One region of the Nocardioides sambongensis genome, then DNA from elsewhere that is predicted to be linked to it. Evidence: predicted binding sites of a transcription regulator. Region 1 holds the regulator's gene; the other holds the start of a gene.
What was found. The regulator HrcA, encoded in region 1, represses chaperone genes, less so after heat shock. The targets are predictions, from matches to a motif close to TTGGCACTCGNNNNNNNCGAGTGCCAA.
Positions count from the first base shown of each region.

Region 1 (15,732 bases):
GCCCGGGTGGTCGGCGAGGTCAAGGACCTGGTGCGGTCCCACGACCCGGAGTCGGAGTTCTCCGAGGCCGCGGCCTCCGAGCTCACCCTGGCCACGCTGGGCGAGCTCGCCGCACCGTCGCTCTTCTCCTCCGTCCGCTGCGTGGTCGTCCGTGGGCTGGAGGACCTCCCGGACGAGTCGGTCGCCGGCCTCCTCGACTACGCCGCGGCGCCGGCCGAGGACGTCGCGCTGGTCCTGGTGCACGGCGGCGGTCCCAAGGGGAGCGGCGTGCTGACCAAGCTGCGCAAGCAGGCCAACGTCACCGAGCACAAGTCCGGCGAGGTGAAGCCGTGGGAGATGGCCGACTTCGCGGTCGGCGAGGCGAAGCGTCGCGGGGTGCGGCTGGACAAGCCGGCCGCACAGGTGCTCGCCGAGGCGGTCGGCAACGACCTGCGCTCCCTGGCGGCCGCGGTCGACCAGCTCGTCAGCGACTTCCCGGACCAGCGCCTGGACGAGGCGAAGATCCGGCAGTACTTCGGCGGCCGTGCCGAGGTGAAGAACTACGAGATCGCGGATGCGATCCTGGCCGGGCAGCGCGAGCGCGCCCTGGGCGAGCTGCGCTGGGCGCTCGAGGCGGGGACGTCGGAGGTCTACATCCTCTCGGCGGTGGCGGCGCAGACCCGCACGCTGGCCAACCACGTCGGCGGCAACCGCGACCAGGGCATGCCGTCCTGGAAGGCCCGCAACCTGGGGAAGCAGGCCGCGGGCTGGACCGCCGACGGGCTCGGCCGCGCGCTGCAGGAGATCGCCCGCGCGGACGCCGACCTCAAGGGCGCGGCGAGCGATCCGTCCTACACGCTGGAGCGGCTGGTGCTGACCGTCGCCTCACTGCGCGGCCGACGCTGACCGATCCCGCCCGGACACCCGACCCGGGAGCAGGAAAAACACGAGTCGGCAGGTCCTCACCGAGGTGAGTTCCTGCCGACTCGACGGGTGACTCCGGACCGGAGCCAGGAAGACTCAGAGAGAGGCGGCCTTCTTCATGATCGCCGACTTGCGGTTGGCGGCCTGGTTCTTGTGGATGACGCCCTTGGAGACGGCCTTGTCCAGCGCGCGGGTGGCGTCGCGGCCAGCGGTCACCGCGGCCTCCTTGTCGCCGGCCTCAGCGGCCTCGCGGAACTTGCGGACAGCCGACTTCAGACCGGTCTTGACGGCCTTGTTGCGCTCGTGGCGCTTCTCGTTCTGCTTGTTCCGCTTGATCTGGCTCTTGATGTTCGCCACGGTTCTGTCTGCCTCTTGGAAGTTCGGGATCCGCGTGGGATCGAGGGATCTGGTCTGGTCCGGATGGGCGCTGGGCGCACCGAGAAGGCACGTCCATGACGCGACGGACAAGGCTAACAGCGGCGGGGGAGCGGCCCCAAATCGGCCGGGTGCTCGGTCTTCCGGCGCTCCTCCCCGGCGCTCCGCTGCGGCTCAGCCCCACCCGCGCCGCTCGGCCAACCAGTCGTGGAGGACGTCCCGCTGCCAGGCCTGGGCATCGCGCACGAAGGGCGAGTAGCGAGGCACCGGCAGCCGTGCGGAGGTCTCGAAGTGCCCGAGGATCAGCGCGATCACGATGTCGATATGCTCGGGCTCGACCGCGGCGAGCAGTGGGTGCGCCGCGATGTGCGCCTCCACGTCCAGGCCGTCGCCGCGGGGGCCGATGAGCAGGAACAGGGAGTCCAGCCAGGCCGCCCCCGCCACCGGCCAGTTCCAGTCGCACAGCGCCACCGAGCCGTCCGGGCGCAGCAGCAGGTTGTCGTCGCGGACGTCGGTGTGCACCAGGGTCTGACCGTCCACCACGGCGGCATAGCGCGCGGCCAGCGCGCCGCAGTCGGCCGCCCGCGGGTGGTCGGAGGCGTCCCAGTACGCCGGCCAGGTGGCGAACTCCTCCACGGCGCTGTCCAGCCCGGGTGGCGCGGGTGTCAGCACGGCGGCCGCGTCGACCAGGGCGGCCGAGGCCGCGGCCAGGTCGTCCGGCTCCCACGGTCGGTACGGCGCCCGCGCGTCGACGTACTCGATGCCGAGCACCACCCAGTCGTCGGCGTCGTGCAGCCAGCGCAGTCGCGGAGCCGGCGCGTCGGGTGGCAGCATCCGCAGCTTGCGGGCCTCCACCCGGTAGGCCTCGGCGAAGCCGCGCTGTGCCTTCGTCGACGCCGCCTTGACGAAGTGTCGGCTGCCGTCGGCGCAGGTCAGCACGGAGGCGAAACCGGGGGTGAACCCGGCCCGCTGGGAGTCGGCACGGACCACCGGGGACCCGCAGCGCTGCTCGATCGTGCGCCGGATCGGGGACGGCAGGTGCACCCAGTCCAGGCGCCGGGCGGTGCGCCCGTGCGGCACGGGTGAGGGGATCGCGGTGCTCACCGGGCACAGTGTGGCCGATCGGGCGTCCGCGCGGGCACGGGGGATTCGCGGCAGCGTGGGGTCGATGGAAGGATGGCGGCACCATGCCCGCAGTCCCGCTCTCCGCCGCGCCCCAGCCCGGTCGCACCGACCCCGCGATCATCCGCAACTTCTGCATCATCGCGCACATCGACCACGGCAAGTCGACGCTCGCCGACCGGATGCTCCAGCTGACCGAGGTGGTCGACGCCCGCGCCGCCCGCGCGCAGTACCTCGACCGGATGGACATCGAGCGCGAGCGCGGCATCACCATCAAGAGCCAGGCCGTCCGGATGCCGTGGGGCGTCGCGGAGGGCAACGAGCAGGGCGCCGAGCCGGGCACCTACGTGCTCAACATGATCGACACGCCCGGCCACGTGGACTTCACCTACGAGGTGTCCCGGTCGCTGCAGGCGTGCGAGGCCGCGATCCTGCTGGTCGACGCCGCCCAGGGCATCGAGGCGCAGACCCTGGCCAACCTCTACCTGGCGATGGGTGCGGACCTGCACATCATCCCGGTGCTCAACAAGATCGACCTGCCCAGCGCGGAGCCGGAGAAGTACGCCGAGGAGCTGGCCGGCATCATCGGCTGCGACCCCGCCGACGTGCTGAAGGTCAGCGCGAAGACCGGCGAGGGCGTCGAAGCGGTCCTCAACGAGATCGTCAAGCAGACGCCGGCCCCGGTCGGTGACGCCGACGCGCCGGCCCGGGCGCTGATCTTCGACTCGGTCTACGACACCTACCGCGGGGTGGTCACCTACGTCCGCGTCGTCGACGGCAGCCTGACCCACCGCGACCGGATCAAGATGATGTCGACCAATGCGACCCACGAGATGCTCGAGATCGGCGTGATCAGCCCCGAGCAGGTCAAGGCGCGCGAGCTCGGCGTGGGGGAGACCGGCTACCTGATCACCGGTGTGAAGGACGTGCGCCAGTCCCGCGTCGGTGACACCGTGACCACCCAGCACCACGGTGCGACCGACCCGCTCGGCGGCTACCAGCACCCGAACCCGATGGTCTACGCCGGTCTGTACCCGATCGACGGGGACGACTACCCGGTGCTGCGCGAGTCGCTGGAGAAGCTGCAGCTCAACGACGCCGCCCTCGCCTACGAGCCGGAGACCTCCGGTGCCCTCGGCTTCGGATTCCGCTGCGGCTTCCTCGGCCTGCTGCACATGGAGATCACCCGGGACCGGCTGGAGCGCGAGTTCAACCTGGACCTCATCTCCACCGCGCCCAACGTGGTCTACGAGGTGCAGATGGAGGACGGCACCGAGCACGAGGTGACCAACCCGAGCGAGTTCCCCGAGGGCAAGATCGCCGAGGTCCGCGAGCCGGTCGTCAGGGCCACGATCCTGAGCCCGTCCGACTACATCGGCACGATCATGGAGCTGTGCCAGGAGAAGCGCGGCAACCTGCTCGGGATGGACTACCTGTCCCCGGACCGGGTCGAGCTCCGCTACACGCTGCCGATGGGTGAGATCGTCTTCGACTTCTTCGACCAGCTGAAGTCGCGCACCAAGGGCTATGCCTCACTCGACTACGAGCGCACCGGCGAGCAGGCGGCCGACCTGGTCAAGGTGGACATCCTGCTGCACGGCGACCCGGTCGACGCGTTCAGCGCGATCGTGCACCGCGACGCCGCCTACGCCTACGGCGTGATGATGGCCGGCAAGCTCAAGGAGCTGATCCCGCGGCAGCAGTTCGAGGTCCCGATCCAGGCCGCGATCGGTGCGCGGGTGATCGCCCGCGAGACCATCCGCGCGATCCGCAAGGACGTGCTCGCCAAGTGCTACGGCGGTGACATCAGCCGCAAGCGCAAGCTGCTGGAGAAGCAGAAGGAGGGCAAGAAGCGGATGAAGATGGTCGGTCGCGTCGAGGTGCCCCAGGAGGCCTTCGTGGCCGCGCTGTCCACCACCGGTCCCACCGGCGACAAGGCCGCCAAGAAGTAGTGCGCCTACCGGCTCCCTTCCTCGGGTACGCCGCGCGCGGCCCGGAGTGGGTGGCCTTCCTGGACCGCCTCCCGGGACTGCTCGACGACCTTCTCCGGGAGTGGGAGCTCACCCTCGACGGTGCCCCGACCCATGGGTCGTGCGCCGTCGTGGTGCCGGTCCGCATCCGCGCCGGCGGACCGGCCGTGCTGAAGGTCGGCTGGCCGCACGAGGAGGCCGAGCACGAGCACCTGGCCCTCCACCACTGGCACGGACGAGGCGCTGCGCGTCTGCTGCGGGCCGATCCGCGCCGGTTCGCCCTGCTGCTCGAGCGGCTGCACGCCGAGGACCTCGGGGACCGGTGGGACCTCGAGGCGTGCGAGGTGGTCGGTGGCCTCTACGCACAGCTCCACATCCGGGCGCCGGCGCAGCTGCACACGTTGTCGTCGTCCGTCGAGCGGTGGGTCGCCGACCTGGCGGCGCTGCCGCGCGAGGCTCCGGTGCCGCGGCGGCTGGTGCAGCAGGCCGTGTCGATCGGCCGGGACCTGGCGGTCGACGACGACACCGACGGTCGGCTGATCCACACCGACCTGCACTACGCCAACGTGCTCGCCGGCGATCGCGCGCCGTGGCTGGCGATCGACCCCAAGCCACTCAGCGGCGACCCGCACTACGAGGTCGCGCCGATGCTGTGGAACCGCTGGGACGAGCTCGCCGGCGACGTCCGTGGCGGCCTGCGCCGCCGCTTCCACACCCTGGTCGACGCCGCCGGGCTCGACGAGGACCGCGCCCGGGACTGGGTGATCCTCCGGGTCGTGGTCAGCGCGATGCGGGGGATCGGCGAGGCCGAGGCCTCGCCCGCCGAGGACGTCACCACCTGCGTGACGATCGCCAAGGCGGTCCAGGACTGAGCCACGGCCTGGCCAGGGCCGGCGTCGGCCAGGGCTCGGGTGCGGACTCCTGACGGCCCGAGCGGCGCACGGCGCTCCGCGTCGTGGCGGCGGTTGCCACAATGTCTGCCATGGCGCACCTGGAGTCGGTCAACGTGGCAACCCCGGTCGAGCGCGCGTTCGCCGATCGCACGATCCGCACCGCGATCGGCAAGCTGCCCGTCGACGGCCCGGTGCACGCGCGGGCCCTGGGACTCGTCGGGGACCAGGTCGGCAACAGCCGGCACCACGGCGGGCGTGACCAGGCCGTCTACGCCTACGCCCGGGAGGACCTCGCCTGGTGGGCCGACCAGCTCGGCGGCGACCCGCTGACCGCCGGCTTCTTCGGCGAGAACCTGACCACCGTGGGGGTCGACCTGAACCGCACCGTGGTGGGCACCCGCTGGCGGATCGGCACCACCGAGCTCGAGGTGGCATCGGTGCGCACCCCCTGCAACACCTTCACGGGCTGGCTGGGGGCCCACGGGTTCGACACCACCCAGTGGGCACGTCGCTTCACCCGCGCCCGGCGCCCCGGACCGTATCTGCGGGTGATCGGCGAGGGGGAGCTCACGGCGGGTGAGGAGATCGTGGTGGTCGACGTACCGGACCACGGGGTGAGCGTGGAGGACATGTTCGTGGCGCTGACCACCGATCGCGCCCGGCTGCCCGAGCTGGCCGTGATCGCCGACCTCGCCGACGTCCCGCGACAGCGGGTGGAGCAGCATCTGGCCAGGACCGGCGCGGGATCCGGCGATCTCGACGCAACCGCGCGACAGGCCCCGCTAGGGTGATCTAGGTTACTCACACGTAGCGACCCCCATCGGTTCCGGACAGCGCACGCAGGAGCGTCATGGCCATCATTCGTGACAGCAGTTTCATCGACCACATGCCCGCCAACTGTGCGGTGCAGTTCCTCGACCGGGTGGAGGTGAGCCCGGACTCCGAGGCCTTCCGCTTCCCGGTGGGCGACGACGCCTGGGAGTCGGTGACCTGGCGCCAGGCAGGAGCCCGGGTGCGCAGCCTCGCCGCCGGTCTGCTCGCGCTGGGCATCGAGGCCGAGCAGCGCGTCGGCATCGCGTCGAACACCCGCTACGAGTGGGTGCTCGCGGACCTGGCGATCATGTGTGCGGGCGGCGCCACCACGACGGTCTACCCGTCGACGAACGGGGACGACACCGCCTTCATCCTCTCCGACTCCGAGTGTCGCGTGGTCTTCGTCGAGGACGGCTCCCAGCTGGCCAAGCTGCGCACGCACCGCGACGAGCTGCCGAGCGTGGGCAAGGTGGTCTCCTTCGACGCCGCGGACGCCGACGGCGACTGGGTGATCTCCCTGGACGACCTGGCCGCGCTGGGCGAGGGCCACCTCGCCGAGCACCCGGGCGCGGTCGACGACGTGGCGAAGGGCATCCGGCCCGACCAGCTCGCCACCCTGATCTACACCTCGGGCACCACGGGCCGCCCCAAGGGCGTCCGCACGCTGCACCGGGCCTGGGTCTTCGAGGGCGAGGCGATCAAGGCGCAGGACATCCTGCACGCCGACGACCTGCAGTTCCTCTGGCTGCCGATGGCCCACTCCTTCGGCAAGGTGCTCCTCTCCACCCAGCTCGCCTGCGGCTTCGCGACCGCGATCGACGGCCGGGTGGACAAGATCGTGGAGAACCTCGGCGTGGTGAAGCCGACGTTCATGGGCGCCGCGCCTCGCATCTTCGAGAAGGCGCACGCCCGGATCGTGATGATGCAGCAGGCCGAGGGCGGGCTGAAGGAGAAGATCTTCAACCGGGCCTTCGCCGTCGGCCAGGAGGTCGACCGCCGCAACCTCGCGGGGCAGTCGATCCCGCTGGGGCTCAAGCTCCAGCACGGCCTCTTCGACAAGCTGGTCTTCTCCAAGGTCCGGGAGCGCTTCGGCGGTCGGGTGAAGTTCTTCATCTCCGGCTCGGCCGCGCTCAACGCCGACATCGCATCCTGGTTCCACGCCGCCGGCATCCTGATCCTCGAGGGCTACGGGATGACCGAGAACGCCGCCGGCGCCACGGTCAACCACCCCGACCAGTACAAGATGGGCAGCGTCGGCCTGCCGTTCCCCGGCACCGAGGTCCGGATCGGCGAGGGCGGCGAGGTCCAGCTGCGCGGGCCGCACGTGATGGCCGGCTACCACAACCGCGAGGACGCCTCCGCCGATGCGTTCACCGAGGACGGCTGGCTGCGCACCGGCGACAAGGGACAACTGGACGACGACGGCTTCCTGACCATCACCGGGCGGATCAAGGAGCTCTTCAAGACCTCCGGCGGCAAGTACGTCGCGCCGCCGGCGATCGAGGCGAAGTTCAAGGCGCTGTGCCCCTACGCCAGCCAGTTCATGGTCTTCGGCGCCGAGCGGAACTTCGTCTCCGCGTTGGTCACCCTCGACCCCGACGCCCTGGCCGGGTGGGCCGAGGAGAACGGCATGTCCGGCTCCTCCTACACCGACCTGGTGCGCTCGGAGAAGGTGCGCACGATGATCGGCGAGTACGTCGACAAGCTCAACGCCCAGCTCAACCGCTGGGAGACCGTGAAGAAGTGGGAGCTGCTCGACCACGACCTCAGCATCGAGTCCGGCGAGCTGACCCCGTCGATGAAGGTCAAGCGTGCCGTGGTGGAGACCAACAACAAGGAGCTGCTGAACTCGTTCTACACGGGCTGAGCCCGGACCAGGACCCGTCGCGAGGGCCCGCCGCCGAGCCGGTGGCGGGCCCTGGTGCGTCCGGAACCGCCGGATCGTGGCGGACGCGGCCGAGCGCGCCCCGCGCGCGACCTGCCGGGATGAGCCGCACCGAGCCCGCTCTGAGAGACTCGACCGGTGCCGTCCGCGTTGCCCGAAGGTGAACCCGTCCCCGACGACGGGGCGCTGCCCCCGGCCGCCCTTGCCGAGCTCGGCCGGCGGCCGTTCGGCTTCTACGTCCACGTCCCGTTCTGCACCGTGCGGTGCGGCTACTGCGACTTCAACACCTACACGGCCGAGGAGCTCGGCGCCGGCGTCACCCGCGCCGCCTACGCCGACCAGGCCGTCGCCGAGGTACGACGCGCCCGCACCGTGCTGGGGGACCGGACGCCGCCCGTGCAGACCGTCTTCGTCGGTGGCGGCACGCCCACCCTGCTCGCGCCGGAGGCCCTCGGGTCGATCCTCCGCGCAATCGACGAGGAGTTCGGACTCGCGCCGGACGCGGAGGTGACCACCGAGGCGAATCCCGACTCGGTCGACCTCGACCGCCTGGTCCGGCTGCGCGAGGCCGGGTTCACCCGGGTCTCGTTCGGGATGCAGTCCGCGGTGCCGCAGGTGCTGGCGGTCCTGGATCGCACCCACGACCCGGAGCGGGTGCCCGGGGTGGTCCAGGCCGCCCGCAGCGCCGGCTTCGACCAGGTCAGCCTGGACCTCATCTACGGCACGCCGGGGGAGAGCGCCGAGGACTGGCTCACCACGGTGGACGCGGCGCTGGCCTGCGAGCCGGACCACGTCTCGGCGTACTCCCTGATCGTGGAGGAGGGCACCGCGCTGGCGCGACGGGTGCGCCGCGGCGAGCTGCCGATGCCCGACGAGGACGACCTGGCCGACAAGTACCTGGCCGCCGACGAGCGGTTCGCGGCCGCCGGGCTCGGCTGGTACGAGGTGTCCAACTGGGCACGTGAGGAGGCCGCGCGCTGCCGCCACAACATCGGCTACTGGACCGGTGGCGACTGGTGGGGCATCGGACCCGGTGCGCACAGCCACGTCGGCGGTGTGCGCTGGTGGAACGTCAAGCATCCGGCCGCCTACGCCCGACGGCTCGCGGCCGGCACCACCCCGGCCCACGGGCGCGAGGTCCTCGACGCCGAGACGCGGCTGATGGAGCGGGTGCTGCTGGAGACCCGGCTCGTCGACGGGATCGCGATGGACGTGGTGCCGGCGCCGAGCGCCGCGGCGGACCTGGTCGCCGACGGGCTGATCCTCGATCCGGGGCAGCACGGTGACCGGGTCGTCCTCACGGTGCGCGGCCGGCTGCTGGCCGACGCCGTGGTGCGCGCGCTGCTCGGGTGAGCGGGAGGGACCGCTCGGCCGCGACGGATCCGTCGAGGGTGCTCCCTAGGATGGGCGCATGACGCAGCAACCGCCCTGGGGCGAGCCCGGGGAGGACCGGCACTACGAGCCCTACGAGCCCTACGACCCGACCGCGCGGGGCCCGCACGTCCCGCCGCCGGTGGGCTACCCGGTGCCCGGGTGGCAGTACGGTCTCGACCCGGCGACCGGGCTCCCGCTCTCGGACAAGTCGAAGGTGGCGGCCGGCCTGCTGCAGATGCTGCTGCCGCTGATCGGGATCGCCGGCGTCGGTCGCCTCTACGCCGGGCACGTCGGGATCGGGCTGGTCCAGCTGCTGGGGGTGCTGGTCGGCTACCTGCTGATCTGTGTCGTGATCGGCATCCTGGTGGTGCCGGCGATGCTGCTGTGGTCCTTCGTCGACGGCATCGTCATCCTCGCCTCGAGCCATCCCCGCGACGGCTCCGGCCGGGTCATGCGCTGAGCTGATCCGCCCCGGACGCCGGATCAGGGCACGGTGACGAAGTCGATCAGCTCCTCGACCCGACCGAGCAGCGCCGGCTCGAGGTCGGCGTAGGAGCCCACCTTCGACAGGATGTGCTTCCAGGCTCGGGCGATGTCGGCCTGGTCGCGGTGCGGCCAGCCGAGCTGTTGGCAGATGCCCTTCTTCCACTCGATCGACCGCGGCACCGTCGGCCACGCCTCCAGGCCGAGCCGCTGCGGCTTGACCGCCTGCCAGACGTCGACGAAGGGGTGCCCGACGATCAGCACGTCCTTGCCGTGCGGTCCACGGGCGATGGCGTCGGCGATCCGCGACTCCTTCGACCCCCGGACCAGGTGGTCGACGAGCACGCCGACCCGACGCTGCGGACCGGGCTTGAACGAGACCAGGTGATCGGCCAGGTCGTCGACACCGCCGAGGTACTCCACGACCACGCCCTCGATCCGCAGGTCGTCGCCCCACACCTTCTCGACCAGCTCGGCATCGTGGCGGCCCTCGACGAAGATCCGACTCGCCCGTGCGACCCGCGCCTTGGCGTCGTGCACCGCGATGGAGCCGCTCGCGGTGCGGGTCGGCTTGGCCGGAGCCGTGGTCCGGACGGGTGCGGTGAGGACCACCGGCCTGCCCTCCAGCAGGAACCCGGGCCCGAGCGGGAAGGTACGGCGCTTGCCGCGCCGGTCCTCCAGGGTGACCGTGTGCAGGTCGCGGTCGACGCCGACGATCTCGCCGCACCAGTCGGTGGTGACCTCCTCGACCACGAGCCCGTGGTCGGCCGGCGCCTCGGTCGCGCGGCCGCGCTTGGGCACTTTCCAGTCGCCGGCCAGGACATCGGTTCCGTATCGATCCACCACGACGTACGAACCTCTCATCGACCGAGCGCGCAGCGCCGCATTTCGCTCGGCGGGTGGTGAAACGGTCGGCGCTACACCAGCGGCAGGCGCCGCTGTGAGCGCGGCAGCTGCTCGTAGCCGCGGGCGATGGCCTGCCCGAGCGCCTCGGTGGGCAGCGGCCAGGACGCCGCGGCGAGGGCCTCGTCCTGCGGCACTCCGCGTGAAGCCAGGTCGCGGATCGTCTCGGCGACGGTGCCGAGGTCGCCGCGCTGCTCCTCGACGAATGCGGTGTCCACCACCGCGCCGTGTCCCGGAACCACCACCGACGCCGGCGTGGTCAGTCCGAGCAGCAGGTCCAGCGTCAACGGCCAGTCCAGGGGCCAGGAGTCGGCGCCGTACGCCGGTGGGGCGGACTCCTCGACCAGGTCGCCGGCGAGCAGCACGTCCACGTCGGGGATGCGGACGACCAGGTCGCCGGCGGTGTGGCCCCGGCCCGGGTGGACCAGCTCGACCTGCCGGTCGCCCAGATCGAGCACCGCGGCGCTGGAGAAGGTCCGGTCGGCGGGCCGGATGCTGGTGGCGACGACCTCCGCGCCCCGCGGGTCCGTGGAGTCGCGGTAGAGCGCCTGGATCCGCTCGCCGGCCGCGACGGTCCGTTCGGCGGCGACCTCGTGGGCGTGCACCGGGAGCTCGCCGTACTGCTCGATGAAGGTGGCGTTGCCGAAGGTGTGGTCGAAGTGCTCATGGGTGTTCACCACGGCGACCGGCCCGCCGCGGTCGAGCGTGCGCAGGGCGTCGACCACCTCGAGGGCGGCGACGCCGGACCCGTGGGTGTCGACCACCACCAGGCCGCGCTCGCCACCGATCGCGGTGACGTTCAGGTCGAGCCAGGGGTGTCGCAGCACCCAGACCCGGTCGGCGATCTCGGTGAAGCTCACCTCGACGACGCTACCGCGCCGGCCGCACCTGCTAGCACAGACCGGCGTGCAGACCGTCGCGGAGCATCTCGCCGAGCTCGTACGGCGAGGCCGCGCGCTCGGGGAAGTCGATGCGCCGGCGGTGCGCGCCGTTCGTGTCGACCCACTCGAGGTCGACGCCGGCCGGGTCGAGGTCGCGCAGGGCGACGCCGATCACGTCGGCCAGCCGGGTGTCGGACATGGTCGCGACGGCGCGGCGCAGCTCGTCCTGGTGCGAGGAGTTGGTGTGCTCGACCGAGCGCTGGAGGTAGCCGCGGTTGAGCGTGTGCGCCGGGGAGTCGAAGGCCGGCAGCGGGACCCGGAACTGGCTGCCCGGGGCGTCGTCGCGGGAGAGGAGCACGAAGTTGACGTGCAGGGTGACCACCGCCTGCACCTCCTCGCAGCAGCCGCAGGTCTCCTGGCCGGTGGTCTCCAGCCGGCCGGACAGGGTGAGGCTGGCGGTCCGGGAGGCGGCGCCGGGCCGGCCGAGGCCGCTGGCGACGGTGAGCAGTGCGCTGCGGCCCTCCATGCCGGCCATCGCGAGGGCGGACCCGGTCGGGCAGGCGAAGACCGGCCGGCCCTCGGCGTCCTCCATGGTGAGGACGGCGCGGTCGGCGTCGTCGATGCCGGCGGTGATGTCGTCGACGCCGTCCACCACCAGCTGGACCTCGGCGGGGCACGCGAGGATGCTGCGTGCTGCGGCCGCCAGGCGGTCGGCGTCGACTCGGGTCGCGTTCTGCTCGACAGTCACCGTTACCTCCGATTGGTTTAGGTGAGCCTAACCTACAGACCGGGCCGGGGTCACCCAAACGCCCGTCCCGCTGGGTGGACCGGCGCCGCCGACGTGGCGGCTGGTGGACGCGGCGCTAGACTTGGCACTCAGTCGGGCGGAGTGCCAACGCGAACGCGGGAGGTGGGCATGCAGGAGGACCGCAGGCTCGCTGTGCTCCGGGCCATCGTGGAGGACTACGTGGCCACCGAGGAGCCGGTGGGATCCAAGGCGCTCGTCGAGCGGCACGGCCTCAACGTCTCGCCCGCCACGATCCGCAACGACATGGCCGCGCTGGAGGACGAGGGATACCTGACCCAGCCGCACACCAGTGCCGGCCGGGTGCCCACCGACAAGGGCTACCGGCTCTTCGTGGACCGGCTCACCACGGTGCGCCCGATGAGCACGGCCGAGCGCCGGGCGATCTCGGCGCTGCTGGACGGGGCCGTCGACCTCGACGACGTGATCAACCGCTCGGTGCGGCTGCTCGCCCAGCTCACCCGGCAGGTGGCGGTCGTGCAGTATCCGGTGCTGTCCCGCTCGACGGTCCGGCACGTGGAGATCGTGGCGATGACGCCGACCCGGCTGCTGACCGTGCTGATCCTCTCCACCGGCCGCGTCGAGCAGCGCCTGGTCGAGCTGGTGGAGGAGATCGGCGACGAGGGGCTCACCCGCCTGCGCTCCCGGATCAACCTCGCCGCCACCGGCGAGACGATCGGGGAGGCGATCACGGCGCTGGGCGACCTCGCCGACGCCGCGGAGCCGGCCGATCCCGCGACGACCGCCGTGGTCGCCGCACTGGTGGAGGCGATGAGCGACCACCGCTCCGACGAGCGGATCGTGGTCGGCGGCACCGCCAACCTGGCCCGCTTCGGCGACAGCTTCGACACCGCGATCCGCCCGCTGCTGGAGGCGCTGGAGGAGCAGGTCATCCTGCTCAAGCTGCTCGGCGAGGCGAACTCCGGCGGAGCCCTCACCGTGCGGATCGGCGCCGAGGGGCCCTTCCAGGAGCTCGCCGCGACCAGTGTGGTCGCCACCGGCTACGGCCCCGGCGACGGACTGGCCTCCCTCGGTGTGGTCGGCCCCACCCGGATGGACTACCCGAACACGATGGCGGCGGTCCGCGCCGTCGCGCGCTATGTCTCGCGCATCCTCGACGAGAGCTGAAAGGCTGATTCCCGACCGTGTCCCAGGACCTCTACGAGCTCCTCGGCGTCGACCGTGACGCCGACGCCGACACCCTGAAGAAGGCGTACCGCAAGCTGGCCCGCCAGCTGCACCCCGACGTCAACCCCGACCCCGAGAGCCAGGAGCGCTTCAAGCAGGTCTCCGCGGCCTACGAGGTGCTCTCCGACCCGCAGAAGCGTGCTGCCTACGACCGCGGCGGAGACCCGTTCAGCGGTGGTTTCGGCGGCGGCCAGGGCGCCGGCTTCTCGTTCACCGACATCATGGACGCGTTCTTCGGCGGTGCCGCCGGCGGCGGCGCCGGCGGACGGGGACCCCGATCCCGGGTACGCCGCGGCCAGGACGCGCTGATCCGTCTGGAGGTCGACCTCGCCGAGGCCGCCTTCGGCGTCGCGCGCGAGCTCAAGGTGGACACCGCGGTCCGCTGCACCACGTGCGGGGGCGAGGGAGCGGCGCCGGGCACCGAGCCGGTCGGCTGCGAGACCTGCCACGGGAGCGGTGAGATCGCGCACGTGCAGCGCTCTTTCCTCGGTGAGGTGCGCACCCTGCGGCCCTGCCCGTCGTGCCGTGGATACGGCTCGGTGATCGCCGACCCGTGCCGCGACTGCTCCGGCGACGGCCGGGTCCGCTCGCGTCGCACGCTGACCGTGAAGATCCCCGCCGGTGTGGACACCGGCACCCGGGTCCAGCTCACCGAGCAGGGCGAGGTGGGGCCGGGCGGAGGACCCGCAGGCGACCTCTACGTCGAGATCCACGTCGCTCCGCACGACACCTTCACCCGGCACGGCAACGACCTGCACTGCACGGTCACCGTGCCGATGACCGCGGCGGCGCTGGGCACCGAGCTGACCCTGCCCACGCTCGAGGCGGACATCGAGCAGGGCGCCGGCTCCGGGGTGGAGACCGAGTTCCAGCTCGACATCCCCGCCGGGACCCAGTCCGGGCACGAGGTCGTGCTGCGCGGCCGCGGAGTCCCGGGTCTGCGGGGCGGGCGCGGCGACCTGGTGGTGACCGTGGGCGTGGAGACCCCGACCCGCCTCGACGACCGTCAGGAGGAGCTGCTCCGCGAGCTCGCCGGGTTGCGCGACGAGGAGCAGCCCACCGGGGACGTGCGACCGGCCCACAAGTCGGTCTTCGGCCGCCTGCGCGACGCGTTCAGCCACTGAGGCCCACCGGGCCGCGTCAGGATCGGAGCCTCGGGTGACCCTCCCGCAGCACCTGGTGCCCGACCTCGCGAGCGCCACCGTCGGTGGCGAGATCGAGATCGACGGCGACGAGGCGCACCACGCCGTCGTCGTACGACGTCTGCGGGTGGGCGAGCGGGTCCAGCTCTGCGACGGTGTGGGGCGGGTCGCGACCGGCGAGGTGGCGCGGACGGCGAAGCGCTCGTTCGCGGTGACGGTGACCGGCATCGTCGACCATCCGGAGCCGACCCCGAGGATCACCGTCGTCCAGGCCCTCCCGAAGGGCGAGCGGGGCGAGCTGGCGGTCGAGGTGCTGACCGAGATCGGGGTGGCTCGGATCGTGCCGTGGGCGGCGGCCCGCAGCGTCGCGGTGTGGAAGGGCGAGCGCGCCGTCAAGTCGCAGGCGAAGTGGGCCGCGACCGCGCGCGAGGCCGCGAAGCAGTCGCGGCGCGCGTGGCACCCGGTGGTCGAGCCGCTGGCGAGCACGGACCTGGTGGCCGGGCTGATCGCCGCCGCGGGCCCGGCCGTCGTGCTGCACGAGGACGCGACAGCACCGCTCGCCGCGGTCGAGGTCCCGGCGCAGGGGGAGGCGCTCGTGGTGGTCGGCCCCGAGGGTGGGCTGACGGACCCCGAGATCGCCGCGTTCAGCGCCGCCGGGGCCGTGCCGGTGCGGCTCGGAGCCGAGGTGCTGCGCACCTCCACTGCCGGCGTGGCCGCGGTCGCCGCGCTGCTGGCCCGCACCGGTCGCTGGGGCGGCTGACGCAGCGCGCCCCGGCGACCCGGCTCACTCGACGGTGATCGCCTTGCTGTCCTCGGTCGGGCCGCCGCCCTCGCCGCCGGAGGGGTCGTCGGTGCTGGCGATCAACGTGTACTCGCCCGGAGCGACCCCGCTCAGGTCGATCGGTGCCGTCCACGGGTAGAGGCCGCCCATCCACCCCTCGGCCGTGGCGTTGGACCGGACCACCACCGCGCCGCCCGCGGTGACCAGCCGCCAC
Region 1 covers NZ_CP041091.1:1,559,094-1,574,825, reverse strand. The annotation lists gene holA (DNA polymerase III subunit delta) at 1-885, shown strand, start outside; gene rpsT (30S ribosomal protein S20) at 1,000-1,260, opposite strand; gene FIV43_RS07355 (protein kinase family protein) at 1,453-2,382, opposite strand; gene lepA (translation elongation factor 4) at 2,466-4,352, shown strand; gene FIV43_RS07345 (aminoglycoside phosphotransferase family protein) at 4,352-5,242, shown strand; gene FIV43_RS07340 (MOSC domain-containing protein) at 5,353-6,054, shown strand; gene FIV43_RS07335 (AMP-dependent synthetase/ligase) at 6,114-7,943, shown strand; gene hemW (radical SAM family heme chaperone HemW) at 8,100-9,314, shown strand; gene FIV43_RS07325 (TM2 domain-containing protein) at 9,373-9,795, shown strand; gene FIV43_RS07320 (DUF3097 domain-containing protein) at 9,819-10,682, opposite strand; gene FIV43_RS07315 (MBL fold metallo-hydrolase) at 10,736-11,581, opposite strand; gene FIV43_RS07310 (hypothetical protein) at 11,613-12,350, opposite strand; gene hrcA (heat-inducible transcriptional repressor HrcA) at 12,519-13,535, shown strand; gene dnaJ (molecular chaperone DnaJ) at 13,553-14,719, shown strand; gene FIV43_RS07295 (16S rRNA (uracil(1498)-N(3))-methyltransferase) at 14,754-15,497, shown strand; gene FIV43_RS07290 (Gmad2 immunoglobulin-like domain-containing protein) at 15,522-15,732, opposite strand, start outside.

Region 2 (15,732 bases), 1.9 Mb from region 1:
CGCCCACGAGCTCGGCGGCCAGAAGATCCGGGTCAACGCGATCGCGCCCGGGCCGACCGCCACCGAGGCGACCCGGGTCCAGGCCGGCGACGCCGCTCAGGACATCGTCCGCAACTCGCTGGCGCTGAAGCGGATGGGGTCGGTCGACGACATGGTCGGCGCCTGCCTGTTCCTGCTCTCCGACGACGCCTCCTGGGTCACCGGCCAGATCCTGGCCGTCGACGGCGGCCAGACCTTCCGGCTCTGATCGACGACGGGACGGGACAATGACGACGGTCGTCGGATTCGTCGGACTCGGCAACATCGGCAAACCGATGGCGCTGCGCCTGGCATCGCAACAGCAGGCCGCGGACCTCGACGTCTGGGTGTACGACGTCGCGCCGGAGCCGCTCGAGGAGGCACGTGCCGCCGGGGCCGGCGTCGCCGCCGGCGTCGCTGCGATGGCGGCGCGCAGCGACGTGCTGTGCGTGATGGTGCGCGACGACGAGCAGGTCCGGGAGGTCCTCGGTGAGGTGCTGGGGGTGGCCGGTGACCGGCTGACCGTGCTGATCCACTCCACGGTCGCGCCGAGCACGCCGGGGGAGCTGGCCGACACGGCGGCGACCCACGGGGTCACCGTGCTGGACGCACCGGTGTCCGGCGGGGCGATGGGCGCCGCGGACGGGTCGTTGGCGCTGATGGTGGGTGGCACGGCGGCGGGCTTCGCCGCGGCGGCGCCGGTGCTGAACGTCCTCGGGTCGAAGGTCGTGCATGCCGGTCCGGTAGGTGCCGGGACCCGGTTCAAGCTGGCCCGCAACATGCTGCACTTCATCTCGTTCACCGCGGCGACCGAGGCGCAACGGTTGGCCGAGGCGGCCGGGCTGGACCTGCGCGACCTGGGTGACGTCGTACGGCACACCGATGCGATCACCGGCGGGGCCGGGGCGATCATGCACCGCGACACCACGGCGCCGCTGGACCCGGACGACTTCTGGTACGGCGTCTTCGACAACGTCACCTCGCTCGGGCTGAAGGACCTCGGGTTCGCCCTGGAGCTCGCCGAGGGACTCGGGGTGGAGGTGCCGCTGGCCGAGCTGGCGGTCGAACGGCTGGGGCCGGGGCTGGGTCTGCCCCAGCCCGCCGCCGACGCAGCGGCCGAAGCGCCGGACGACCACTCCGCCGACCACTCCGCCGACCACTCCGACAGCGACACCCACCATCACCACGGCCCGGCAGACGAGGAGCACGGATGAGCAAGTTCGAGGACCTTCCCGAGATCCGCCGACGCGGGCTGGAGAAGATGGAGGAGGTCTACGGCTTCGAGATGACCGACGGCACCGGCGACTTCTTCGGCTACACCGTCGAGCACCTCTTCGGCGACATCTGGCAGCGGCCGGGGCTCAGCACCCGCGACCGTCGGCTGTTCCTGATCGGCATGCTGGTGGGCCAGCGCGCCAACGACGTGCTCGGCATCCAGATCCCGGCGGCCCTCGCGAACGGCGAGCTGGACGAGGAGGCGCTGCGCGAGCTGGTGATCCTGGCCTGCCACTACGACGGCTGGCCGAACGGCTCCCGGATGAACTCGGTCGTCGAGGACACGATCGCCAAGGCGGCGAAGGCGAGGGCGAGGGCGGCGGAGGCTGCCGAGTCGCCGGAAGCGGACGGCTGACCCACTGCCGAGCCGCCCGGCCGATGCGCTGCCGGCCCGCCGGCGGAGCGTCTGCCGAGGCCGGCGACGGCAGAGCGTCTCACCACGAACCGGTGTCGGTTGCGTCGTCTCGGCCGAGGTGAATAGGGTCGAATGCGACTGGAGGCTCGCATGGGCGGTGGTCGGCCGGAGGGAGGCCGGACACCGGGGCGGCTCCAGGTGAACCGGGTCCTGCGCGCTCCCGTCGGGCCCGTACTCGGGAGGGAACCACCATGTATCGAGCCCTGCTCAGCTTCGTCCTGTCCGCCTCCGTCGCCGCGGGAGCCTGGCTGGCCGCCGCACCGGCCGCGCAGGCCGCACCGGTCGGAGCCGACACGACCACGACGTCCGCGGTGACCACCCGTGCCGGGAGCGCGAAGAGCTGCCAGCCCCTGGCCGCCGCCGCGAGCCGGGCCGGCAAGGCCCGCGTGCAGGCGCGTCGCGCCGTCCAGCAGCGGCAGCGTGCGCTGACCCGTGCCCGGCGGTCGGGCGGTGACGTGGCGGCGGCCCGCACCTCGGTGAAGAAGGCGGAGCGTCGTCTCGCCGCGACCAAGCAGCGGGCCGGTGCAGCGCGCAAGGCGGAGCGGCTGTGCCTGGCGGTGGCCGCGGACGCGGACAAGGAGACCCTCGGCACGCTCGTGGACGACCTGCTGGAGTCCGCCGGCGTCGCCGAGCTGATCGACTCGCTCGGCTTGGTCAACCTGCTCGACAGCCTCGGCCTGCCGGACCTCTTCGACGCGCTCGGCCTCGGCGCGGTGCTCGGGATGCTCGACGACCTGCTCGGCCTGAGCAGCCTGCTCGACTCGCTCGGACTCGGCACCCTGCTGGACCTGCTCGGTCTCGGGGACCTGCTCTGATCCTGCGACCCGGGGCAGCGTGCACGGCCCGGACCTGCGGCGATGTGACCTGGCTCTCTCGGACGCCGGGGGCGCCGGACCCGGTCCTTCCGTGATGCGGCAGGGTGGAGGCATGACAGTCGCGACCCGGGCGATGACGCCCTCGACGACCGGCACGCACCCCGAGCTCCTCGAGCCGACCGCGCTCACCGGGCTGCTCGACGTGCCGGCCCTCGCGGGCGGAGCCGGCGGTCCCGACGTACGGATCTGGACGCTGGACACCGCGACGGTCCCGAGCGCGGAGCTGGACGAGGCCCGCGCGTGGTTCGACGCCGAGGAGCAGGAGCAGGCCTCGGCGTACGTCCGTGCCGAGCTGCGACACGCCTACGAGGTGGCCCACGCGGCTGCGCGCCGGGTGCTCGGCGCAGTCACCGGTCAGGATCCGGAGGCGGTGACCTGGGGACGCCACGACTGCCCCGGCTGCGGCGAGCCGCACGGCCGGCCGCGGGTGGAGGGCGCCGACGTCGAGTTCTCGCTGGCGCACACCCCCGGGCTGGTCCTGGTGGCGGTCGCCGACCACCCGGTGGGTGTCGACGTCGAGCGTCACCCGGACCCCGCCGAGCTCACCGGCCTGCTCGGGGTGCTCCACCCCGACGAGGTCAGCGAGGTCGAGCAGGCGAGCGACCCGGCCGACGCGGTCCGCCGGTTCACCCGCGCCTGGACGCGCACCGAGGCCTACCTGAAGGGCGTGGGGATCGGTCTGGGCCGCGACCCGCAGACCGACTACCTGGGCACCGCCGCCATCCCCGAACGCGAGATCGACGGATGGCTCGTCCGCGACGTCCGCGCCCCGGAGGGATTCGGCGCGGCCGTGGCCACCCGCCCTCGGTGATCGAGGCCGTCGGCTACCTGGCGGCGCTCGGCGCCGCCTCGATGTGGCTGCCGCAGGCGGCCCGCGCGCTCCGGTACCGGCACGACCCGGCCTCACTCGCCGCGCTCAGCCTGGTGACCTACGGGGTCGCGGTCGCGTTCAACGCGCTGCTGCTCGGCTACGGCGCACTCCGCGACGCCCGGCCGGTGATGCTCGCTGGCGCCGTCAACCTCGCCTGCGCCGCGGTGATCGTGACCGTCGTCCTCGGTGCCCGACGGCGTCGTGTGGTGCAACCGTGAGCCTGGTGCTCGGGTGGTTGGTCGGCCTGGTCGACGTGGCCCAGTTCCTGCCGCAGACCCGGCGCACCCTCCGGATGCGGCACGACCCCGCCGCGCTCTCCGGGCTGAGCGTGTGGACCTGGAGCATCGCCACCGCCCAGGCGCTGGCCTGGATCGTGTACGGCGTCGCCGACGGCCTCTGGGCGATCGCACTGCCGAACCTGGTGATCGCTCCCGCTTGCGCGATCATCCTGGCCGCACGGCTGCGCTCGTCCGGGGCCAGGTCGGATCCGGGCCGGTCCGGCACGACCAAATCAGGGTAGACCCGTCCCAACCGAGACCGATCCGCGCGTGCGCGTGCCAGATTCGAGTGCTGTCCGGCCCGATCTCCAGGAGGCGATCGCGATGTTCACACTCAAACGGATCCAAGGGGCGCTGCCGTCGGCGTCGATGGCGATGGCGATCCTTGCTCTCGTCGTCGCAGCCGCCGGGACCGGCTATGCCGCAGCGACGATCGGCACCAAGGACATCAAGAACGGTGCCGTCACCAGCGCGAAGGTGAAGGACGCGAGTCTCCAGGCCGCGGACCTGGTCAAGGAGAGCAAGTTCCGCTACATAGGTCGACCCGGTGCACCCGCCTTCCGCGACGGCGGGCAGGGCGACTGCGTGTGGCGGTCGGCCGCGGCTGTGATCTCGGGCATCCAGCCACCGGCGTTCCGCAAGGACCGCTTCGGCACGATCCACCTCGTCGGAGTGGTCATCGGAGCGGACGGCCCGGGCGGGGACGCCTCCTGCGACGGGGCGACCGAGTCCGAGGATCCGGTCATCTTCGTCCTTCCGCAGGCCTACCGTCCGGCGCGCACCCTGATCCGGCCCGTGGGTCCTGACGGAAGCATCATCGTCGTGGGGCCGAGCGGGCTGTTCGCCCCCGGGGCCACCCTGCCGCCGGGAGCTGTCGCCTGGGCCGGCGACCCGGAGTTCGGCGCGCTGCTGGACGGGATCTCCTATCAGCCGGCCGGCTCTCGCCTGGTCGCCGGTGGCCCGGTTTCACGGACGACCCCGCAGGGTCGACGCATCCTCGAGCGCCTCGGACTCGGCTGAGTCGGGCTGAGTTGGGCGGACGTGACGCATGCCAGCGCCGGTGACGACGCGGTGCCCCCGGTAGGAGTCGAACCTACGACCTTTCGCTTAGGAGGCGGCTGCTCTATCCACTGAGCTACGGGGGCGTGCAGGTGGCATTGTGGCAGGTTGTACGGCGCCTCCCTGCCGCGCCCCGCCCGCCGCGTCGTCGTGCCGATGACCCGGGACAGGGCCGCCGTGGCGCGGCGCGATTCGGTTGCAGCGCCGTGACCAGCGAGAATGGTCGGCGAGGCCATCAGTAGGAGTTCGCGCCGGCGCTTGTCCGCGACTCGTACCCTGGGCAGGTGCTGCGGCGCACCAGGCCACTGATTCGGCAGTGCCTCGACCACGTCACGTTCGTACCGAGCCCGCCCAGTAGGGGCGCCGACCCACCAGGTGGACGATGAGCCAGGACAACCCGGAGACCTCTCCGGTCGCCGGTGCCCGCAAGGTGGGCACCTCCCGGGCCGCCCGCCGCGGGAAGGCCGGTCGCGGTGGTGCCTCGCGCGGTGGGGGGCGCCGCAAGCGCTACCTGCCCGGGCACACGGTGGCCAAGACGATCACCGCGACCCTGCTGGCGCTCGCGTTGGTCACCGGCGTCGGCGTGGTGCTCCTCTACAACCACTGGAACGGCAACCTCGACCGCTACGACATCACCTCGCAGCTGAAGAACCGGCCGGACAAGAAGGACGTCACCGGGCCGCAGGAGCCGCTCAACATCCTGGTGATGGGCTCCGACACTCGCGAGGGTGAGGGCAACGGCATCGACGGCGAGGCCGGCGGTGGGGTCTCCGACACCACGATCCTGGTGCACCTCTCCGCCAACCGGAAGTTCGCCTACGGCATCTCGATCCCGCGCGACACGCTGGTCGACCGTCCGGACTGCTACGACGAGTCCGGCGAGGTGATCCCGGGGCAGACCGACGCCATGTGGAACGCGGCGTTCGGGGTGGGCGGACCGGCCTGCACCGTCCAGCAGCTCGAACAGGTCAGCGGCATCCGGATCGACAACTACGTCGTCATCGACTTCAGCGGCTTCAAGGACATGGTCAACGCGCTCGACGGCGTCGAGGTCTGCATCCCCGAAGACATCGTCGACACCGAGCACGGCATCACGCTGGAGGCGGGCACCCGGGAGATCAAGGACGACGAGGCGCTCAGCTATGTCCGGCTCCGGCACACCGGTGACGGCACCGACCCGAGCCGGATCAAGCGCCAGCAGGCGTTCCTCGCCGCGATGATCAACAAGGTGCTCTCCGCCGGCACGCTCTCCCGGCCGGACCGGCTGATCGGCTTCATGAACGCGCTCACCGACTCGCTGCAGACCGACTTCGACTCGGTCGGCGAGATGGCCGACCTGGCCGGGAACTTCCAGGGGATCGGCCCCAGCAACGTCAAGTTCGTCACCACCCCATGGGTCTACTCCACGCGCCAGGAGGGCCGGGTCGAGTGGACCGAGGACGTCGAGAAGCTCTGGCAGCTGGTGGTCGACGACGAGCAGCTCACCGAGGAGTTCGTGGAGCAGTCGATCAGCGCGGCCGACGACCCGGAGGGCTCCTCCGCGACCACGGAGGACCCCACCGACACCGCCTCGCCCAGCGACGGCTCGGGCCAGGGCGGCAAGAAGAACGGCAAGAAGAAGGACGGCGGCCTCTCGGACGACCAGCGGGCCGCGGTCGGACTCTGCACCTGACCCCGGGGCCACGATGACCGACGAGCAGTACGACGCCGCCGCGGACCCCGCCGCGCCGGACCCGGCCGACGCCGGGCCGCCCGACGCCGGGCCGACCGACGCCGAACGCCGTGCCGCCGATTGGAGGCGACGTCGCCGCCTGGCCGAGATCTTCGGCGACCCGATGCCCGAGACCACGCGCGACGAGCGTGAACCGGCGCCGGGCGGCCCGGGGGAGTCGGCGTCGGACCGGTGGCTGAAATCGCAGGTGCCGCCCCACCACGGAGGATGAGGCGGCACCCGTCGAGCGAGCGGCGGAGTGAGCCGCGTCGGTCGACCTGCGTCAGGCTCGGTTGGTCAGCGCGTCGCGGATCTCGGTGAGCAGCTCGACCTCGGAGGGCGCCTTCGGGTCGGCCTCCTCGGGGAAGTAGCGCTCCTTCGCCCGCGTGTAGGGCATGACGATCAGGAAGTAGACCACCGCGGCGAGGATCGCGAAGCTCACCACCGCGGTGATGAACGGTCCGACCGCCACGTCGGCCAGGGTGACCTCGTCGAAGTTGGGCTGTCCGCCGATCTTGCCGATGAATCCCATCAGCACATCGGTGAAGGTCGAGACCACCACGGCGAACGAGGTCGCCATGATCAGGCCGACCGCGATCTCCACGAGGTTGCCGCGGAGGAGAAATGCCTTGAAACCGCTCATCGATCCACTCCTTGCAGATGCTCAGACGTCGCTACCCCAGCAGTAGAACCTAACGGCGCACCCAACGGAACGTCACGAACGACGACACGCCGGAGGCCGCCACCGCGTCGGCGGCCGTCACCGGTGCCGCCACGATCACCAGCCGCCCGCCGAGCGATCCCGTCGCCCCGGTCGCGCCTCCTCCCTGTGGTGTCGGCACGGCCAGCACGGTCACCGACTCGGCGACCACCCGGGTCGTCGCCGACGACGGGTCGGTGGCCACCAGGTCGATCAGGTCGCCCGCACCGAGCAGTGCTGCCTGCTCGCTGTCGGAGAGTCGCAGCGGCACCACGACCCGTTCGTCGCCGTCGGGCAACAGTCCGGCGCCGACCACCCGGGCGTCGGTGATCGGCTCGCCGCGGCGTACCGAGCCGGCCAGCACAGCACCGGCGGGAGCGGTGAGGGTGCCGTCCGGGACCGCGCCGTCGGGGAGCTCCCGGACGGTCAGGTCGCCGGCGCCGAGCAGGGCGCCGGCGGGCAGGTCGCGGCTGGCGACGACGACGGTGCTGGTCGCCGGTGCGGTCGGGGCCACCGCGGACAGGCCGGCCGCGACTGCGACGGCGGTGGCCGCGGCGGCGAGCAGGCGGCGCCGGCGCAGCACCCGGCGTCGTACCGAGCGGAGAAGGTCGCCCGCGCGGCGGCGTGGTGGGGCGGGGTCGGTGCGAGGCATGGCCGCGACGCTAGGGCCGCGAGCGGTGGGTCACCAGGGCGCCGGGAGATTCTCCACAGGCACCGCCGGCGGGTGTGCGGCAGCGCTCAGGAGGACGGAGCAGCGGCTGCCGACGACGAGCTGCTCGACCCGCTCGTCGAGGAGCTCCCCGACCCGCTGTTGGAGGAGCTGCCCGCGGCCGCGGGGCTCTTCGAGGAGTCGCCGGACGACCCGCCGGAGGAGCCGGAGGAACCGGCGTCGGTGCCGGAGGCGGCGGTGCTGCTCGACGACGTCGAGGAGCCGCGGCTGTCGGTCTTGTAGAAGCCCGAGCCCTTGAACACGACGCCGACGGCGTTGAACACCTTGCGCAGCCGGCCACGGCACTCCGGGCACTCGGTGAGCGCGTCGTCGGAGAAGCTCTGGACCTGCTCGAAGAAGTGGTCGCACTCCGAGCAGCGGTACTGGTAGGTGGGCATGGGTCGGCTCCTGGGCGGTACGGGACGGGGAAACGGTTAGCACTCTCGGTTTCCGACTGCCAATGCTACGCCAGGACCCCTCGAGACGGCACAATGACCGCGCGATGGACGGGACGAATGAGCGGAACGCGCGCAGCGCGACCGCAGGGGGAGGGGCGGATGCGCCCGGCCCCGAGGAACGTGGCTTCTGGGATCTGCCGCCCTCGCTGCGCTGGACGACGTACGGCGTCGTCGGCGTCGTGGTGCTGCTGGTGGTCACCTCGCTGACCGGGGTGGTCGTGGTCCGTCACTCCTGGCCGGAGACGTCGGGGAGGATGGAGCTCGACGGCCTCGACGCCACGGTGGAGGTGGTCCGCGACGGCGCCGGGATCCCGCAGATCTACGCCGACACCACCCACGACCTGATGTATGCCCAGGGCTTCGTGCACGCCCAGGAGCGGTTCTTCGAAATGGACGTGCGGCGGCACGCCACCGCCGGCCGCCTCGCCGAGCTGTTCGGCGAGGCCGGCCTGGAGAGCGACCTCGTGGTCCGCACGCTGGGGTGGCGCCGGGTGGCCGAGCAGGAGCTGACGCTGCTGGAGCCGGCGACCCGCGACGCGCTGGACGCCTACGCCGAGGGCGTGAACGCCTACCTCGGCGACCGCACCCCGGGCGAGATGTCGCTGGAGTACACCCTGCTCGGCCTGACCGGCCTGGACTACGCCCCGGAGAAGTGGACCGCCGTGGACTCGGTCGCCTGGCTGAAGGCGATGGCCTGGGACCTGCGCTCCAACGTCGACGACGAGGCGACCCGCGCGGTGACCGCCGCGCTGGTCGGCGCCGACCGGGCCGCCGAGCTCTACCCGGCCTACGACAGCGAGGCGCACCCGCCGATCGTGGACCGGGGTGCGGTGGTCGACGGCGTCTTCGACCCGGAGGCCACCGAGACCGGCTCCCGGCTGCGGGCGGCCCCGGGACCGCGGGTGACGCGGGCGCTGGCCGGCGCCGTCGACGTGATCGGCAACGCCACCAGCCTGCTCGGCGGCGGTGCCGGGGCCGACGAGGGGATCGGCAGCAACGGCTGGGTGGTGGCGGGCAGCCGCACCAGCACCGGCGCCCCGATCCTCGCCAACGACCCGCATCTGGGCGTCTCGCTGCCCGGCGTGTGGATGCAGGTCGGTCTGCACTGCCGCCGGGTCACCAGCGCCTGCCCCTACGACGTGGCCGGCTTCAGCTTCTCCGGCGTGCCCGGCGTGGTGATCGGCCACAACGCCGACATCGCCTGGGGGTTCACCAATCTCGGTGCGGACGTCAGCGACCTCTACGTCGAGCGCGTCGTGGGTGACGCCTGGCTGCGCGACGGCCGCCCACGCCCGCTGGTGCAACGGCTGGAGCGGCTTGAGGTGCGCGGGGACGAGCCCCTCGAGATCACGGTCCGCGCGACCCGGCACGGCCCGCTGCTCTCCGACCTCGTCGAGCTCGACGAGTCCTCGGACCGGGTCGACCTGACCAGCGACGGGTTGCTGGAGTCGGTCGTCGACGCCGGAGCCACCCTGGCCGGCGCTGAGCCCGACGAGACCGAGGGCGGCGACCGGGCCGGGTGGCGCCCGGGGGTGGCGCTGGCCTGGACCGCCCTGCGCCCCCGCAACACCGCGGACGCGCTCTTCGCGCTCAACCGGGCCGACGACTGGACCTCCTTCCGCGCGGCGATGGCCGACTTCGCGGTCCCCGGGCAGAACGTCGTCTACGCCGACACGGCGGGCCACATCGGCTACCAGGCGACCGGCGCGATCCCGCGCCGCCGTCCCGGCCACGACGGCACCCTTCCGGTCGCCGGCTGGCGCTCGGTCAACGACTGGGAACGCCGCCCGGTGCCGTTCCAAGCGCTGCCCTGGTCGTTCGACCCGCCGGCCGGCGCGATCGTGACGGCCAACCAGCAGCCGGTGGACCCGGACGGCTATCCCTACGCCCTGGGCGAGGACTGGGCGCGCGGCTACCGCTCGTCACGGATCGCCGATCTGCTGGACATGGACCAGGAGCTGTCGGTGGCGACGATGCAGACCATCCAGCTCGACGACCGCAGCGCGTGGGCGGCCACGCTGACGCCGTACCTGATGGAGGTGGGGCTGCCGGCCGGCTACTACTCCGACGGTCAGGCGCTGCTCGCCGACTGGGACCAGCGGCAGGGCGCCGACAGCGCCGCGGCGGCCGTCTTCAACGCGGCCTGGCGCCAGATCCTGCTGCACACCTTCGACGACGAGCTGCCGCCCGCACTCCGCCCGACCGACGGCGCCCGGTGGTGGGACGTGGTCGCCGGCCTGCTGGAGCGCCCGAACAGTCCGTGGTGGGACGACGTCGCCACCGAGGAGGTGGAGACCCGGGACGAGATCCTGCGGGCGGCGATGATGGACGGCCGCGACGAGCTGACCCGACTGCTCTCGCCCGACCCCGCCGAGTGGAGCTGGGGCGACCTCCACGAGCTGTCCCTGCGCTCGGCGACGCTGGGGGAGTCCGGCGTCAACATCGTCGAGCGGCTCTTCAACCGCGACGGGTGGGACGGGGCCGGGGGCGGCTCGCTGGTCGACGCCACCGGCTGGGACGCGCAGCAGGGGTACGGCGTGACCACCGCCCCGTCGATGCGGATGGTGGTCGGGCTCGACGACCTCGACGCGGCGCGCTGGATCAACCTCACCGGAGTCTCCGGCCACGCCTTCCACCCGCACTACACCGACCAGACCGACCTGTGGGCGCGCGGGGAGTACCTGGAGTGGGCGTTCAGCCGCCCGGCGGTGCTGCGGGCCGCCGAGGAGACCCTCGTGCTCACCCCGCTCGACTGACCCGGCTCCGTCGCCCGAGTCACCGCCCGCCGGGGGACCCCGGCATCGGGTGCAGCCGCTGCGCGGTGATCGCGGCATCGACCGGCCGGTCGTGCGGCTCGACCGGCACCTCGACCCCGACCTCCTCCGGGTGGAGCAGCACCGCGGTGTAGGTCGACGCCGGCACGCGCGCCAGCGCCCGGTCGTAGGAGCCGCCGCCCCGACCCAGCCGGTGTCCGTCGCTGGAGACCGCCAGCCCCGGCACCAGTACGACGTCCGCCCGGCCGATCGCGTCCACCCCGAGCCGTTGCCCGGTCGGCTCGCTGAGCCCGTGCCGGCCCCCGCGCAGGGAGTCGGGCCCGGCGTACTCGGCCCAGTCCAGGTCGTTGTCGGGCAGCAGCACCGGCAGCAGCACCCGCTTGCCGTCGGCCAGCAGCCGCTCCAGCAGGGGGCCGGTGCCCGGCTCCGTCCCGATCGCGAGGTAGCAGGCGACCGTGCCGGCCCGTCGTACCTCCGGCGTGCGGTGGGCGCGGGCGGCGATCCCGTCGGCGCGCAGCCGCGCGAGGCCGGCGTCGATCTGCGCGCGCCGGGCGAGGATCTCCCTCCGCAGAGCGGCTTTCGCGGCCCGCAGGTCGGTGCCGGTGTCGCCCGGCGTCCTCCCGGACGGCGGGTGCGTGCGATCCGGCCGGTCTCCAGGATCAGGACGCGGTTGTGGACTCGGCACCTTCCAAGCCTACGATCGCGGCATGGGCAGCCCAGGCTTGGAGAAGGCACGCGCGAAGATGGCCGACGCGGGAGTGGATCCGGTCGCCATCGACACGTTCGCGCACTACTACCGCCTGCTCGAGCACGGTGAGACCGGTCTGATCCCGGAGTCCACGATCGAGCCGGTCGACATGGAGCGGCTCGAGGACGTCGAGGTCGACGACGACGTCGCCGCCGAGGCGGTCGCGAAGACCGTGACGATCAAGCTCAACGGCGGCCTGGGCACCTCGATGGGGATGGACCGCGCCAAGTCGCTGCTCTGCGTGCGGCGCGGGCTCTCGTTCCTCGACATCATCGCCCGCCAGGTGCTGCACCTGCGCAAGGAGTACGGCGCCGAGGTGCCGCTGCTCTTCATGAACTCCTTCCGCACCTCCGCCGACACCCTCGACGCGCTCGCCCGCTACGAGGACCTGGCCGTCGACGGCCTCCCGCTGGACTTCCTGCAGAACAAGGAGCCCAAGCTGCTGGCCTCCGACCTGAGCCCGGCGGCCCACCCGGTCGACCCGGACCTGGAGTGGTGTCCGCCCGGTCACGGCGACCTCTACACCGCGCTGCGCGGCACCGGACTGCTCGACCGGATGATCGAGGCCGGCTACCGGTACGTCTTCGTCTCCAACTCCGACAACCTGGGCGCGGTCCCCGACGCACGGGTCGCCGGCTGGTTCGCCGCCTCGGGCGCCCCGTTCGCGATCGAGGCGGTCCGGCGGACCCCGAGCGACCGCAAGGGCGGACACTTCGCCCGGCGCAAGGCCGACGGCCGGATCGTGCTGCGCGAGACCGCGCAGACCGCGCCGGAGGACCAGAAGGCACTGGCCGACCTGGACCGGCACCGCTACTGCTCCACCAACAACCTCTGGTTCGACCTGGCCGCGATGAAGAAGGCCCTGGACGAGCGCGAGGGGATCCTCGGCCTGCCGCTGATCCGCAACGTGAAGCACCTCGACCCCGCCGACCCGAGCACCCCGAAGGTGGTCCAGATCGAGACCGCGATGGGCGCGGCGATCGAGGTGTTCGAGGGTGCCCGGCTGATCGAGGTGGGCCGCGACCGGTTCATCCCGGTGAAGACCACCAACGACCTGCTGGTGCTGCGCTCCGACGTCTACGCCATCGGCAGTGACTTCGCGCTCGAGCAGGTGGCCGCTGAGGTGCCGTTCATCGACCTCGACAGCGACCACTACAAGCTGGTCGGCGAGTTCGACAAGCGCTTCCCCGAGGGAGCGCCGTCGCTGCAGCAGGCGACCTCGCTGCGGATCGACGGCGACTGGACCTTCGGTCCCGGTGTCGCCGTGGTCGGGGACGTCGCCCTGAGCGGTCGCGGCGCCCAGCGGATCGAGGGCAACAAGGTCCTCGACGGCGAGGGGTGACCCCGCCGGGCGCGTCCCGCGCCGTCGCCGAGCACCTCAGCGCCCTGCTCGACGGCATCGGGGCGCTGCCCGCGGTCGACCTGGCGCTCGCGGACGCCGTCGGCCGGGTCCTCGCCGCCGACGTCGAGGCCGCGGTGCCGGTGCCGCGCTTCGACCACGCCGCGATGGACGGGTACGCCGTGCGCGCCGCCGACATCGCTCCCGACGTGACCGGGGCCGGGGCCGGTCCCGGAGGTCCCGGCGGTGACGTGTCGCTGCCGGTGGTGGCCGCGGTCGGCGCCGGCGCGGCCGGTCCGTCGGCGCTGGAGCCGGGCGCCGCGGTCCGGATCATGACCGGCGCGCCGGTCCCGCCCGGTGCCGACACCGTCGTCCCGTTCGAGGCGACCACGGGCGAGGGCGACCGGGTGCGGTTGCCGGGTGACCTCCGGGCGGGCGCCCACATCCGTCGTGCCGGGGAGGACGTGGCCGCCGGCGAGACCCTCGCCCGCGCCGGCGACCCGCTCGACCCCCGCACCGCCGGTCTGCTGGCGGCGGCCGGGGTCGCCCGTGTCGCCGCCCGGCCCGCGCCGCGCCTGGTGGTGCTCACCACCGGCTCCGAGCTCGTCCCGGCCGGCACCGACCCGGCCCACCTCGCCCCGGGCGCGATCCACGACAGCACCGCGGTCACCCTGGTCGCGGAGGCCCGTGCCCTCGGCGCCGAGGTGCGCCACCGCGGCCCGGTCGGCGACGACCCGGAGGCGTTCCTGGTGCTGCTGCACGACGCCGTGCGCGATGCCGACCTGGTGGTGACCACCGGTGGCGTCTCGGCCGGCGACCACGACGTGGTCAAGGCGGCGTTGGCCGGTCGTGGCGGGTTCTGGTTCGGCCAGGTCGCGGTGCGGCCCGGTCGGCCCCAGGGACACGGCGTGCTGCACGTCGACGGCGAGCAGGGGCGCCGGGCCGTGCCGGTGGTGAACCTGCCGGGCACCCCGGCTGCGTCGTACCTGACCTTCCAGGCGTTCGTCCGTCCGCTGCTGGCGGTGCTGTCCGGCGCCGACCCGGACGTCACGGTGCCGGTCACCCTCGGAGCCCCGGTACGGCGATCGCCCGACCGCACGTTGCTGCTGCCGGGTGGTCGTGGCGAGGACGGTCGGGCGGTGGTGCTGCCCGGCCACGTCGGCCACTCCCAGCGGCTGCTGGCCCGCACCGAGCTGGTGCTGGTGGTGCCGCCCGGCTCCGAGGAGCTGCCCGAGGGTGCGAGGATCGGGGCGATCGTGGTGGCGAGCGCCGCGACCGGCGAGTCCGGCCACCGGGCCGGAGGGGGAAGGTGAACCGATGACCGAGCCGCGGCTGACCCACGTCGACGAGACCGGGGCCGCGCGGATGGTCGACGTCTCCGCGAAGGACGTGACCGCGCGCACCGCCACCGCCTCGGGCCGGGTCCTGGTCGCCACGACCGTGGTCGAGCTGCTCCGCGGCGAGGGGGTGCCGAAGGGTGACGCCCTGTCGGTGGCCCGGATCGCGGGCATCATGGGCGCCAAGCGGACTCCCGAGCTGATCCCGCTGTGCCACCCGCTCGCGATCAGCGGTGTGCAGGTCGACCTGGCCGTCGCCGACGACGCCGTCGAGATCGCCGCGACCGTCCGCACCACAGACCGGACCGGCGTGGAGATGGAGGCCCTCACCGCGGTGACGGTCGCGGCGCTGACCGTGGTGGACATGGTGAAGGCGGTCGACAAGGGTGCGGTGATCAGCGACGTGCGGGTGGAGACCAAGAGCGGTGGGAAGTCGGGGGACTGGCGTCGTGACTGAGCCGGGTCGGGTCGCCGGGCTACCGGCGCGGGTTGTGGTCGCCTCCAACCGGGCCGCGGCCGGCGTCTACGAGGACACCACCGGTCCGTTGATCGTGGCCGCCCTGGCCGACCTCGGCTTCGAGGTCGCCGAGCCGCTCGTGCGTCCCGACGGCGAGCCGGTCGGCGAGGCGATCGCCGCCGCGATCGGCGCCGGCGCCCGCGTGGTGCTGACCACCGGCGGCACCGGACTCACCCCCACCGACCGCACCCCCGAGGTGACCGGTCCGCTGCTGGACCGCGAGATCCCCGGCCTGGCCGAGGCGATCCGGGCCGCCGGTGTCGCCAAGGGAGTGCCGACCGCCGTCCTTTCCCGCGGCCTGGCCGGTGTCGCCGGCGACTGCCTGGTGGTCAACCTGCCCGGCTCCCGCGGCGGCGTGAAGGACGCGCTGAACGTGCTGGTCCCGGTGCTGGCGCACGCCGTCGAGCAGATCACCGGGAGCGACCATTGACGAGGTTGCGCCGGGTGCCCCAGCCCGGCCGGATGAGCACCGCCACGCCCGGACGCGCCTGGCCCAACCGGCTCACCTCCGGCGTCGCGCCCGAGGTCACCGTGCGTCCGATCCGCGTCGCCGACGGACCCGCCTGGCGTGCCGCGCGACAGCGCAACCGCGCCTGGCTGGCGCCCTGGGACGCCACCGTCCCTCCGGGCGGTGACGCCCGCCCGACC
Region 2 covers NZ_CP041091.1:4,116,258-4,131,989, forward strand. The annotation lists partial or broken gene FIV43_RS19140 (SDR family oxidoreductase) at 1-247, shown strand, start outside; gene FIV43_RS19145 (NAD(P)-dependent oxidoreductase) at 267-1,232, shown strand; gene FIV43_RS19150 (carboxymuconolactone decarboxylase family protein) at 1,229-1,648, shown strand; gene FIV43_RS19155 (hypothetical protein) at 1,900-2,523, shown strand; gene FIV43_RS19160 (4'-phosphopantetheinyl transferase family protein) at 2,636-3,394, shown strand; gene FIV43_RS19165 (SemiSWEET family sugar transporter) at 3,391-3,672, shown strand; gene FIV43_RS19170 (PQ-loop repeat-containing protein) at 3,669-3,974, shown strand; gene FIV43_RS19175 (hypothetical protein) at 4,057-4,752, shown strand; tRNA gene FIV43_RS19180 (tRNA-Arg) at 4,805-4,877, opposite strand; gene FIV43_RS19185 (LCP family protein) at 5,174-6,463, shown strand; gene FIV43_RS19190 (hypothetical protein) at 6,477-6,734, shown strand; gene FIV43_RS19195 (MscL family protein) at 6,786-7,145, opposite strand; gene FIV43_RS19200 (SAF domain-containing protein) at 7,195-7,854, opposite strand; gene FIV43_RS19205 (FmdB family zinc ribbon protein) at 7,941-8,309, opposite strand; gene FIV43_RS19210 (penicillin acylase family protein) at 8,414-11,125, shown strand; gene FIV43_RS19215 (5-formyltetrahydrofolate cyclo-ligase) at 11,145-11,828, opposite strand; gene FIV43_RS19220 (UTP--glucose-1-phosphate uridylyltransferase) at 11,851-13,233, shown strand; gene FIV43_RS19225 (molybdopterin molybdotransferase MoeA) at 13,230-14,543, shown strand; gene moaC (cyclic pyranopterin monophosphate synthase MoaC) at 14,548-15,024, shown strand; gene FIV43_RS19235 (MogA/MoaB family molybdenum cofactor biosynthesis protein) at 15,017-15,514, shown strand; gene FIV43_RS19240 (GNAT family N-acetyltransferase) at 15,547-15,732, shown strand, end outside.
Region 2: FIV43_RS19205 (FmdB family zinc ribbon protein) is a predicted target of HrcA. The motif match lies at 8,346-8,372, and genes of this name have one in related genera.